2 regions of the Acidovorax sp. BLS4 genome follow, and region 1 is predicted to be linked to the other one. Evidence: riboswitches for the same ligand, from Rfam matches in the RefSeq annotation. Region 1 holds a riboswitch; the other holds the start of a gene.
The links. A riboswitch is a leader RNA that binds a small molecule or an ion and turns the genes downstream of it on or off. The one in region 1 is predicted to bind manganese.
Positions count from the first base shown of each region.

Region 1 (5,013 bases):
ATTTCGGGGGCGAAAAATGCCTCCAGGGCATGTTTTTCTAGGGCGTATTGCTACATTAATAATAGCAATCGGATGTTCGAGTGTTTTGTAGTGCTCGTGACACTTCCACGGTGTTGGCGACCCGGTGCGGGGGAGCTTGGGCACGTGGGACAGCGCCCGACGCAGCCCCGTGCCCCGCGCCCGTCAGGCGTGCTCGAAGTGGAACACCGCCGTGCCCGCCAGGGCGTTCGGCAGGAAGCGCACCTCGCGCCCGTCCTGCAGGCCGAACGCGTCGATCACGCGCAGGGCGTTCTTGTGCGCCAGCACCTCGAAATCCTTGAACGTGCCCACGCGGATATTGGGCGTGTCGTACCACTGGTAGGGCAGCCGGCGCGTGACGGGCATGCGCCCGCGCAGCACCGACAGCCGGTTGGGCCAGTGGGCGAAATTGGGAAACGCCACCACGCCCGCGCGGCCCACGCGGGCCGTCTCGCGCAGCATCACCTCGGTGTTGCGCAGGTGCTGCAGCGTGTCGATCTGCAGCACCAGGTCGAACGAGTTGTCGCCGAACATCGCCAGCCCCTCCTCCAGGTTGAGCTGCACCACGTTCACCCCGCGGCGCACGCAGGCGAGCACGTTGGCGTCGTCGATCTCGATGCCGTAGCCCGTGCAGCCGCGCTCGCGCTGCAGGTACGACAGCATCGCGCCGTCGCCGCAGCCCAGGTCCAGCACCCGCGCGCCGTGCGGCACCAGCCGGGAAATCGCATGCATGGTGGCTTTCTCGGTCATGCGAACTCCTTGGCGATGCTGTCGAAATACGAGCCGACGACGCCCATGTAGCGCGCATCGTCGAGCAGGAAGGCGTCGTGGCCGTGCGGTGCGTCGATCTCGGCGTAGCTCACGTCGCGGCGGTTGTCGAGCAGCGCCTTCACGATCTCGCGGCTGCGCGCGGGCGAAAAGCGCCAGTCGGTGGTGAAGCTCACCAGCAGGAACCGGGCCGTCGCGCGCGCCAGCGCCAGCGTGAGGTTGCCGCCGTAGGCGAGCGCGGGGTCGAAGTAATCGAGCGCGCGGGTGATCAGCAGGTAGGTGTTGGCGTCGAAATACTCGCTGAACTTGTCGCCCTGGTAGCGCAGGTAGCTCTCGATCTGGAACTCGATGTCCTGCGTGCTGTAGCGGTAGCCCGGCCCCGCGCCGGGCGTGCCTGGGGCGGCCGGCGCACCGCCGGCGGTGCCTGCCGGCAGCGTCTCCTCCATCACCGTCTGGCGCAGCTGGCGGCCGAATTTCTCGTTCATCACGTCGTCCGACAGGTACGTGATGTGGCCGATCATCCGCGCGATGCGCAGGCCGCGCTGCGGGATCGCCCCGTGCCGGTAGAAGTGCCCGCCGTGGAAATCCGGGTCGGTCACGATGGCCCGGCGCGCCACCTCGTTGAAGGCGATGTTCTCCGCCGTGAGATTGGGGGCGCTGGCCACCACCACCGCATGGCGCACGCGCTCGGGGTACTGCAGCGTCCACGACAGCGCCTGCATGCCGCCCAGGCTGCCGCCCAGCACCGCCGCGAGCTGCTGCACGCCGATGCGGTCCAGCAGGCGGGCCTGCGCGTTCACCCAGTCCTCCACCGTGACCACGGGGAAGTCGGCGCCGTACACCTCGCCGGTGTCCGGGTGCGTGTCCATCGGGCCGGTCGAGCCGAAGCACGAGCCCAGGTTGTTGATGCCGATCACGAAGAAGCGGTTCGTGTCCACCGGCTTGCCGGGGCCGATCATGTTGTTCCACCAGCCTTCGCTCCTGGGCTGGCCCTCGTACACGCCCGCCACGTGGTGCGAGGCGTTCAGCGCATGGCACACCAGCACCGCGTTGGAGCGGTCGGCGTTGAGCGTGCCGTAGGTCTCGAAGGCAAGGGTGTAGTCGCGGATGGCGCCGCCGCCCTGCAGCGGCAGCGCGTCGGCGAAATGCAGGGACTGGGGCGTGGCAATGAAGGACATGAAAAAACCCGGCGTCGCTAAAAACGAGGCCGGGTCGGTGTGTCTGTCACTTGGCGGACGGGTCTTTAGCGGTATTTATAAAGCGCCCGCAAGCTATGCAAATCGGCGCGAGGGGCACTATACCAAAGCCCGGGCCCGCCGGCCATGGGCCCGTGCGCGTTCAGGCCGCGGGTGCGAAAAGCGCGATCAGCCCCAGCGCGAGGAAGATCACCGCCGACACCATGTGCACCGCGCGGATCGGCACCCGCCGCGTGATGCGCTCGCCCAGCCAGACCACGGGCGCGTTGGCCAGCATCATGCCCAGGGTCGTGCCGGCCACCACCCACCAGTAGGCGCTGTAGCGCGCGGCCAGCATCACCGTGGCGACCTGGGTCTTGTCGCCCATCTCGGCCAGGAAGAACGCGATCAGCGTGGTGCCGAACACGCCAAAGCGCGGCGCGCCGCCCGATGCGTCGTCGTCCAGCCGGTCGGGGATGAGCATCCACACCGCCATCGCGATGAACGACAGCCCGAGACCCCAGCGCAGCACCTGCGGGCCCACGACGGTCGTCACCCAGGCGCCCACGGCGCCGGCCAGCGCGTGGTTGGCCAGCGTGGCGACCAGGATGCCGAGCACGATCGGCCAGGGCTTGCGAAAACGCGCCGCGAGAACGAGGGAAAGGAGTTGGGTCTTGTCGCCCATCTCCGCGAGGGCGACGATGGCGGTCGAAACGAAAAAGGCTTCCATTGGGGGCAGGGAGTTGTCCGGCCGGACAGGTCGCAGAGCATTGACTGCACCCCGACGCCGGCCTTTGGGATCGGTGTGCAGTCAATGGTCTCGCCCAGTTCCGATGGAACCGCATGCACCACAGGCCGCGCAGGCCCGAGTTTGTTGATGCATGCCCCCGTGCGGTCTGTGCGCCGGGCGGGCTACTCCCCAAAGACGGGCCGATTGTAACGATGCGCTTCCAGCCTTCGGGTAAATACCCAACGAAAACGTTGCAGGCGCGCCAATTTTCGTGCTTGGACCCCGAATAGATGGTTAATAATGGGCCTTGCCTTTCTGCCAAGCAGGAACGCAAGTAGCGGTGATTGGTCGGTTTCGCGTCTTTGAAGTCGTCACAGGTTTGTTGATTGCGTCGGGCTCCATCGCGTTTTCTTGTTTTTTTAGGAGTCCTTCATGGGCAACAAACTCTACGTGGGCAACCTGCCCTATTCTTTCCGCGACGACGACCTGCAACAAACGTTCAGCCAGTACGGCACCGTGGTGAGCGCCAAGGTCATGATGGAACGTGACACCGGCCGCTCCAAGGGTTTCGGCTTCGTCGAAATGAGCAACGATGCCGAAGCGCAAGCCGCCATCCAAGGCGCGCATGGCCAAAACTTCGGCGGCCGTGACCTCGTGGTCAACGAAGCCCGTCCGATGGAACCCCGTCCCCCCCGCAGCGGTGGCGGCGGCTTCGGTGGCGGCAATGGCGGTGGCGGCGGCTACGGCGGTGGTGGCGGCCGCAGCGGTGGTTTCGGCGGCGGTGGTGGCGGTGGTGGCTACGGCGGTGGCCGCAGCAGCTACTAAGCTCACGCTGACAGCATTTCAAAAAAGGGTCCTTCGGGGCCCTTTTTTCATGGCTGAGCCAGCGCGTTTGGCCCGTGTCCGGCACCTTGCTTTTTTGCGGAATTTATGGCCCATAATGCATCGGCGAGATATTTTTCGCGTCGACGTTTGCGGGGATCCGTCAGTTTCGCGCATGGGACATCTTTGTGATTCACTGGCTGCGTTTTCGGGACTCCATCGCTTTATCAATGTGTTTTTGAGGAGTCCCGTGATGGGCAACAAACTGTACGTCGGCAATTTGCCGTACTCGGTGCGTGACAGTGACCTGGAGCAGGCCTTCGGCCAATTCGGAGCCGTGATCAGCGCCAAAGTCATGATGGAGCGCGACACGGGCCGCTCCAAGGGCTTTGGCTTCGTCGAGATGGGCAGCGACCCTGAAGCGCAAGCCGCCATCCAGGGCATGAACGGCCAGCCCCTGGGCGGCCGCAGCATCGTGGTGAACGAGGCGCGACCCATGGAACCCCGTCCCCCCCGCAGCGGCGGTTTTGGCGGCGGTGGTGGTGGCGGCGGTGGATACGGCGGCGGCGGTGGTGGTCGCAGCGGTGGCGGTGGCTACGGTGGCGGCCGCGGTGATGGCGGCGGCGGTGGCTACGGTGGTGGTGGCCGTGGCGAAGGCGGCGGCGGTGGTTATGGCGGCGGCGGCGGTCGCGGCGATGGCGGTTTCCGCAGCCCCTATGGTTCCGGTTCGCGCAATGGCGGCGGCGGTGGCCGCAGCGGTGGTGGCGGTGGCGGCTACGGTGGTGGTGGCAACGGCGGCTACTGATCCTCTCCCGCAGCGAGGGCCGTTCCCATCCGTGAAGGCTTCTCGCGCCCACAAAAAAGGCCCCTTGTCAGGGGCCTTTTTTGTGGGCGCCGCCGGCTGGAACCCTGAGGCGGGCCCCGTGCCCGGTCAGTGCGGAGCCCCGCTTTTTTGCCGGTGCTTTCTCGGGCGGCCCGACAGCAGGCGGTCGAAAAGCCCGTTCGGCAGCACACGCAGCAGCTTGGCCACCACGCCCATCTGCCAGGGAATGACGCGGTAGCTCGCGCCCGCGCGGATCGCGGCGAACGCGCGGTCGGCAAAGTCCCCGGGCTGCATCAAGAAGGGCATGGCGTAGCGGTTCTGCCGGGTGAGCGGGGTGTCGATGTACCCCGGGCACAGCGTGACCACCCGCACCCCCGACGAACGCAATTCGCCCCGCAGGCTTTCGCAGTAGCTGATGACCGCCGCCTTGCTGCCGCAGTAGGCGCCGTGGCCGGGCAGGCCCCGGATGCCGGCGACGCTGCCGATGCCCACGAGCGCCCCGCTGCCGCGCTGGGCCATCGCATCCACGAACGGCTGGAACGTGGCCGCCATGCCGATGTTGTTGGTGGCGAAGGTGCGGGCCATCACGTCGATGTCCTCGCGCACGGCAGTGTCCATGCCCACGCTGATGCCCGCGTTGGCGATGACGACATCGGGCACCCCTTGCCGGGCCATGC
Region 1 covers NZ_CP136797.1:2,527,049-2,532,061, forward strand. The annotation lists gene metW (methionine biosynthesis protein MetW) at 184-768, opposite strand; gene R1Z03_RS11785 (homoserine O-acetyltransferase) at 765-1,964, opposite strand; gene R1Z03_RS11790 (TMEM165/GDT1 family protein) at 2,125-2,691, opposite strand; yybP-ykoY riboswitch at 2,703-2,898, opposite strand; gene R1Z03_RS11795 (RNA-binding protein) at 3,124-3,516, shown strand; gene R1Z03_RS11800 (RNA-binding protein) at 3,767-4,318, shown strand; gene R1Z03_RS11805 (SDR family oxidoreductase) at 4,445-5,013, opposite strand, start outside.

Region 2 (5,013 bases), 340 kb from region 1:
CAGGAGATCGCCAAGCTCGCGCTGCTGCACCCGCCCGGCGAGCTGTCGTGGGCGCAGGTCGAGGCGGCGGTGCTCAACGTGGCGCGCTACGACGTGTTCAAGCTCTCCGAGGCGGTGCTCTCGGGCCAGGTGGCCCGGGTGCAGCGCATGCTCGATGGCCTGCAGGCCGAGGGCGAGGCCGAAGTGCTGGTGCACTGGGCGCTGGCCGAGGACATCCGCGCCTTGAAGCGCGTGAAGGACGCGCTCAACGCCGGCAAGCCCCTGCCCATCGCCCTGCGCGAAAACCGCATCTGGGGCCCCAAGGAGCGCCTGTTCGAGCGCATCGCGCCGCGCTTTTCCGACGCCGCTGCGGCCCGGCTGCTGCAGTCCGCGCACACGGTGGACGGCATCGTCAAGGGCCTCAAGGCGCCCGACTGGCCCGCCGATGGCTGGCAGGCGCTGCAGCGGCTGGCGCTGCAGCTGTGCAAGGCCTGCGGGGCGCGCTGAGCGCCCGCAGCGCCTTTCGATCGCCTTGCCGACACCGCGTCCCACTCCCTTGCGCCTGCCGGTCGACGATGCCACCAACGGCTGGTCGGCCATCCTGCCGGCGCGCGCGCCGCGTCCGGCGCTGCAGGGCCCCGTGCGGGCCGACTGGCTGGTGCTGGGCGCCGGGTGCGCGGGCCTGGCCGCGGCGCGCCGCCTGGCCGAGCTGCGCCCGCACGCGCACGTGGTGCTGGTCGATGCGGGCATGGTGGGCGACAACGCCTCGGGCCGCAACTCCGGCTTCGCCATCGACGTGCCGCACAACGTGGGCAGTTCGCTCGAAGAGCTGCGCCAGGCCGCGCACTACCAGCGCCTGCTGGCCGCGGGCATGGCCGACCTGCAGCGGCACATCGCCGCGCACGCCATCGACTGCCAGTGGCGCCGCGCGGGCAAGTACCACTGTGCCGTGTCGCCCGCGGCCGGGCGCACGCTGGACCACCATGCCCAGGAGCTGCGCGCGCTGGGCGAGCCGCACGAACGGCTGGACCGCGATGCGCTCGCCGCGCGCCTGGGCACGCGCTACTTCGCCGCCGGGCTGTACACGCCGGGCACGGTGCTGCTCAACCCGGCCGCGCTGTGCCGGGGCCTGGCCGATGCGCTGCCCGCCCAGGTCGCGCTGTACGAGAACACGCCCGTGCACGCGCTGGACATCGCCCCGCACGCGGTGGTGGCCCACACCACGCAGGGACGCATCGAGGCGCCGCAGCTCATCGTGGCCAGCAACGCCTTTGCGCAGCAGCTCGGCCTGTTCCAGGGCGAGACCTTTCCGCTGGCCACCTTCGGCTCGCTGAGCGCGCCGCTCACGCCCGCGCAGCGCGAGCGCCTGGGCGCACCGCAGGGCTGGGGCGTGACGCCGGTGAACGCCGTGGCCGGCGCCACGCTGCGCTACACCGACGACCACCGCCTGCTGGTGCGCCAGGGCTTCGAATACGCGCCGCGCTTTCGCGTGGCCGCCACCGTGCGCGAGCGCGTGCGGCGCGCGCACCGGGCCGTGTTCGATGCGCGGTTTCCGCAGCTGGCCGACGTGCCGCTCGCGCATTTCTGGGAAGGCGCCATCGCCATCACGCGCAACGGCGCGCCGCGCTGGGGGCGCTTTGCTTCCAACGTGCACGGCGTGGCGGGCTGCAACGGCGTGGGCATCGTCAAGCACACGGTGCTGGGCGCGCTCGCGGCCGATCTGGCGCTGGGCCAGGACCATCCGCTGATCGCCGACGCCCTGGCGCTGGGCACCCCTGCGCGCATGCCGCCCGCGCCGTTCCTGGGCCTGGGCGTGCGCGCCTACATCGCCCGGGAGAAGTGGGCGGGCCGCGCCGAGCGGTGACCGGGCAGTGGATGGGGCAGTGGACGGGGCGCGATGGCCGGCCCGGTCAGCCCGCCTGGCGCAGCGCGTCCCCGGCCTTGTCCACCCACTGCTGGAGGCTGTCCAGCAGGTCCTTCTGGCTGAACGAGCAGCTTTCCTCGGAAAACAGCGCGCTCGATTCGAGGCGGTCGAGCAGGCCGTGCAGCACCTCGGCATAGCGCGGGGGCAGGGCGGCCAGCAGCGCGTCCTGCGCGCGGGCCGTGGCGCTCAGCTCGGTGGCGCTGCCGCCCGGGGCGCGGCAGCGGGCCAGGGCGGAGTCCAGCGTGGCCAGTTGCACGAGGGCGGTGGTGGTGTCGGAAAAACGGGTCATGCGGCAAGGGTAGCGCGGGCCGGGATCAGAACGTGGTCAGGTGCTCGTAGAGAATCACCGAGCCGATGCCGATCAGCAGCACGCCGCCCACGGCCTCGGCCCAGCGGCCCGCGATGTTTCCCAGCACCCGGCCGACCATCACGCCGATCGTGACCATGGCAAAGGTCGCCAGGCCGATCGCGGCCGCCACGGGCAGGATGCCCACGTCGAGGAACGCCAGCCCCACGCCCACGGCCATCGCATCGATGCTGGTGGCAAAGCCGGTCACGGCCAGCAGCCAGAAGCCGTGGCGGGCAGGTTTTTCGGTTTCGGCATCGGGCGCCTGGAACGCCGCGTACACCATGCGCAGGCCGAGGATGGTCAGCAGCGTGAAAGCGATCCAGTGGTCCCACTCCTTCACGTAGCCCGAGGCGGCGTAGCCCAGTGCCCACCCGGCGATCGGGGTGAGGGCCTCGATGACGCCGAAGATGGCGCCGGTGCGCAGGGCTTCGGACCAGCGGGGTTTCTGCAGGGTGCTGCCCTTGCCGACGGCGGCGGCGAAGGCGTCGGTGGACATGGCCAGCGCGAGCAAGGCGGTGGAGGCGAAATTCATGGTGGGGACGTCGTTGTACGGCCGGGCGAGCGCAAAGGCACGCCCCCGCTGCCCGACCTTTCGTCGCGGTGGCATGCCGATGGTCTCGCCAACCGCAACGGTTGCCGGCGCCACGGCATGCAGCATGCCGAGTGTGTTGACGCAGGCGCCTTCGTACAACGCTCGAAAGACATGGCACGAAAGCCGGCTACTCCCCAAGGGAGCGCGGATTATAGAAGCCCCTGCCGGCCTGGGGCCGTGCCGGCCCTGGCGCGTGCGGGGGCTTGGCCCGCTGTCAGAATCCGCGCCACCCGACGTGCCGGATCCCGAACGTGCCAGACCCCTCCTCCTTTTCAGCGGCCCCGCCGCCCGCGCCGCGGCAGGCGCTGCGCGCCCTGGGCCTGGCCACCGCCACGGTGCTGGCGCTGGTGGCCCTCGGGCACGATGGCCGCCGCGTGGCGCAATTGATGGCGCTGGCCCTGCCCGCCCTGCTGTGGCTGGCCTGGCCGGTGCGCAGCGACGCCGTGCACCGGCTGCGCACCGCCGCCGTGTGGCTGTGGGCCATGGCCTTCGCGCTCGACGGCGTGGCACGCGCGTATCTGCTGGACGCCTACCAGGCCGCGCCCGACAGCACGCTGGTGCTCGGCGCGGCCGCCAACACCACCGGCCGCGAGAGCGCCGAATACCTGTCGATGCACTGGCGCTCGGTGGCCGTGTGGTCGGCGGCGCTGGTGGTCGCCGCGTGGCTGGTGGGCCGCAGCGCGCGCCGGGGCCTGCGCACCGCCGTGCGCTGGCCGCGAAGCCTGGTGGCGCTGCTGTGCGCACTGCTGGCGCTCAGCGCCCTGGGCTACGCCAGCAAGCCGTGGCGCCGGCTGCACCCGGTCGCCTACTGGATGCACTGGAACGCGGCGGTCCACGGCCTGCGCAGCGGCTGGGCCGACCAGGAGCGCCAGCGCAGCGCCCTGCTGGAGCGGGCGCGGCAGGCGGCGCCCGCGGTCACGCGCCCCGGCCCGTCCACCGTGGTGCTGGTGGTGACCGACAGCATCAACCGCGACAACCTGGGCCTGTACGGCTACGCGCGCTCCACCACGCCGCGCCTGGAGGCGCAGCAGCGCGTGCTGGGCGGGGAGATGGCCGTGCTGCGCCATGCGTGGTCGGTCGATGCCAGCACGCTGCCGGCACTGGCCAACATCTTCGGCTTCGGGCAGCCGGGCCGGGCCGACGGGCAGCACGTGCTGGCGCTGGCCCGCGCCGCGGGCTACAAGGTCTGGTGGATGAGCAACCACGACGATGTGGCGATCGAGCAGCAGCATGCGCGCCTGGCCGACGTGGTGGACATGGTCAACCGCACGCCGGGCCGCGCGGGCGCCTCGCTGGACGGCGAGCTGCTGGACTGCGTGCAGGAGGCGCTGGACGACCCCGCCGAGCGCAAGCTGATCGTGGTGCACCTGATGGGCGCGCACCCGCATTACCGGCTGCGCTTTCCGAGCGGCGACAACCCGTTCGACGACCACGTGGACGCGGTCGAGGCGCAACTGGCCGGCCAGGGCCGCTCGGCCTGGGTGCGGCGCTACCGCCAGCAGTACGACGCGGCCCTGCTGTACCACGACTTCGTGGTGTCCGAGACGCTGCAGCTGGCGCGCGCCGGGGCGCGGCCGGGCGAGTCCCGGGCGTGGATGTATCTGTCCGACCACGGCCAGGAGGTCGGCCACGGCAGCGACCGCGCGGGCCACAGCCCCGCGACCGCCTCGGGCTACCGCATTCCCACGGTGATCTGGCGCAGCGCGGCGGCGCAGCCGGTGTCCGCCGCAACGGCGCAGCGGCCGTTCCGCGCCGACTGGGCGGCCTGGACCCTGGCCGATCTGCTGCACATCGGCTGGGCCGGTGCCATGCCGGAGCGCAACGTGCTGGACGACCGCTACCGCTGGGTGGCGCCGACGCTGCCGGTGGCGGTGCCGTCGTTCTCGGAGTGAGGGCGGCGCAGGCGGGCATGCCTCTGGCTTTTGGATGCATGCCCCAATCGGGCTCCACCGCAATAATACCTAGGGCATGTAGCTATTAATTTAATAGCATCTACCGGGGCATCGCTTTCGCGCCCGGAATCAAGCCATCGCACGATCGACCAGCAAGGTGTCGGTGAACTGCTCGAAGCGCACGATTCGCTCGGCCTGCACCTGCCACACGTGCGCCGCCCGCACCTGCATGGCCTTGCCCGTGCGGCCATGGGTGCCCGAGTAGCTGCCGACGCCC
Region 2 covers NZ_CP136797.1:2,866,497-2,871,509, forward strand. The annotation lists gene holA (DNA polymerase III subunit delta) at 1-486, shown strand, start outside; gene R1Z03_RS13305 (FAD-binding oxidoreductase) at 536-1,843, shown strand; gene R1Z03_RS13310 (hypothetical protein) at 1,890-2,192, opposite strand; gene mntP (manganese efflux pump MntP) at 2,218-2,784, opposite strand; yybP-ykoY riboswitch at 2,801-2,982, opposite strand; gene R1Z03_RS13320 (sulfatase-like hydrolase/transferase) at 3,096-4,736, shown strand; gene R1Z03_RS13325 (nuclear transport factor 2 family protein) at 4,866-5,013, opposite strand, start outside.
Region 2: another riboswitch for manganese. It lies ahead of mntP (manganese efflux pump MntP); the one in region 1 lies ahead of R1Z03_RS11790 (TMEM165/GDT1 family protein).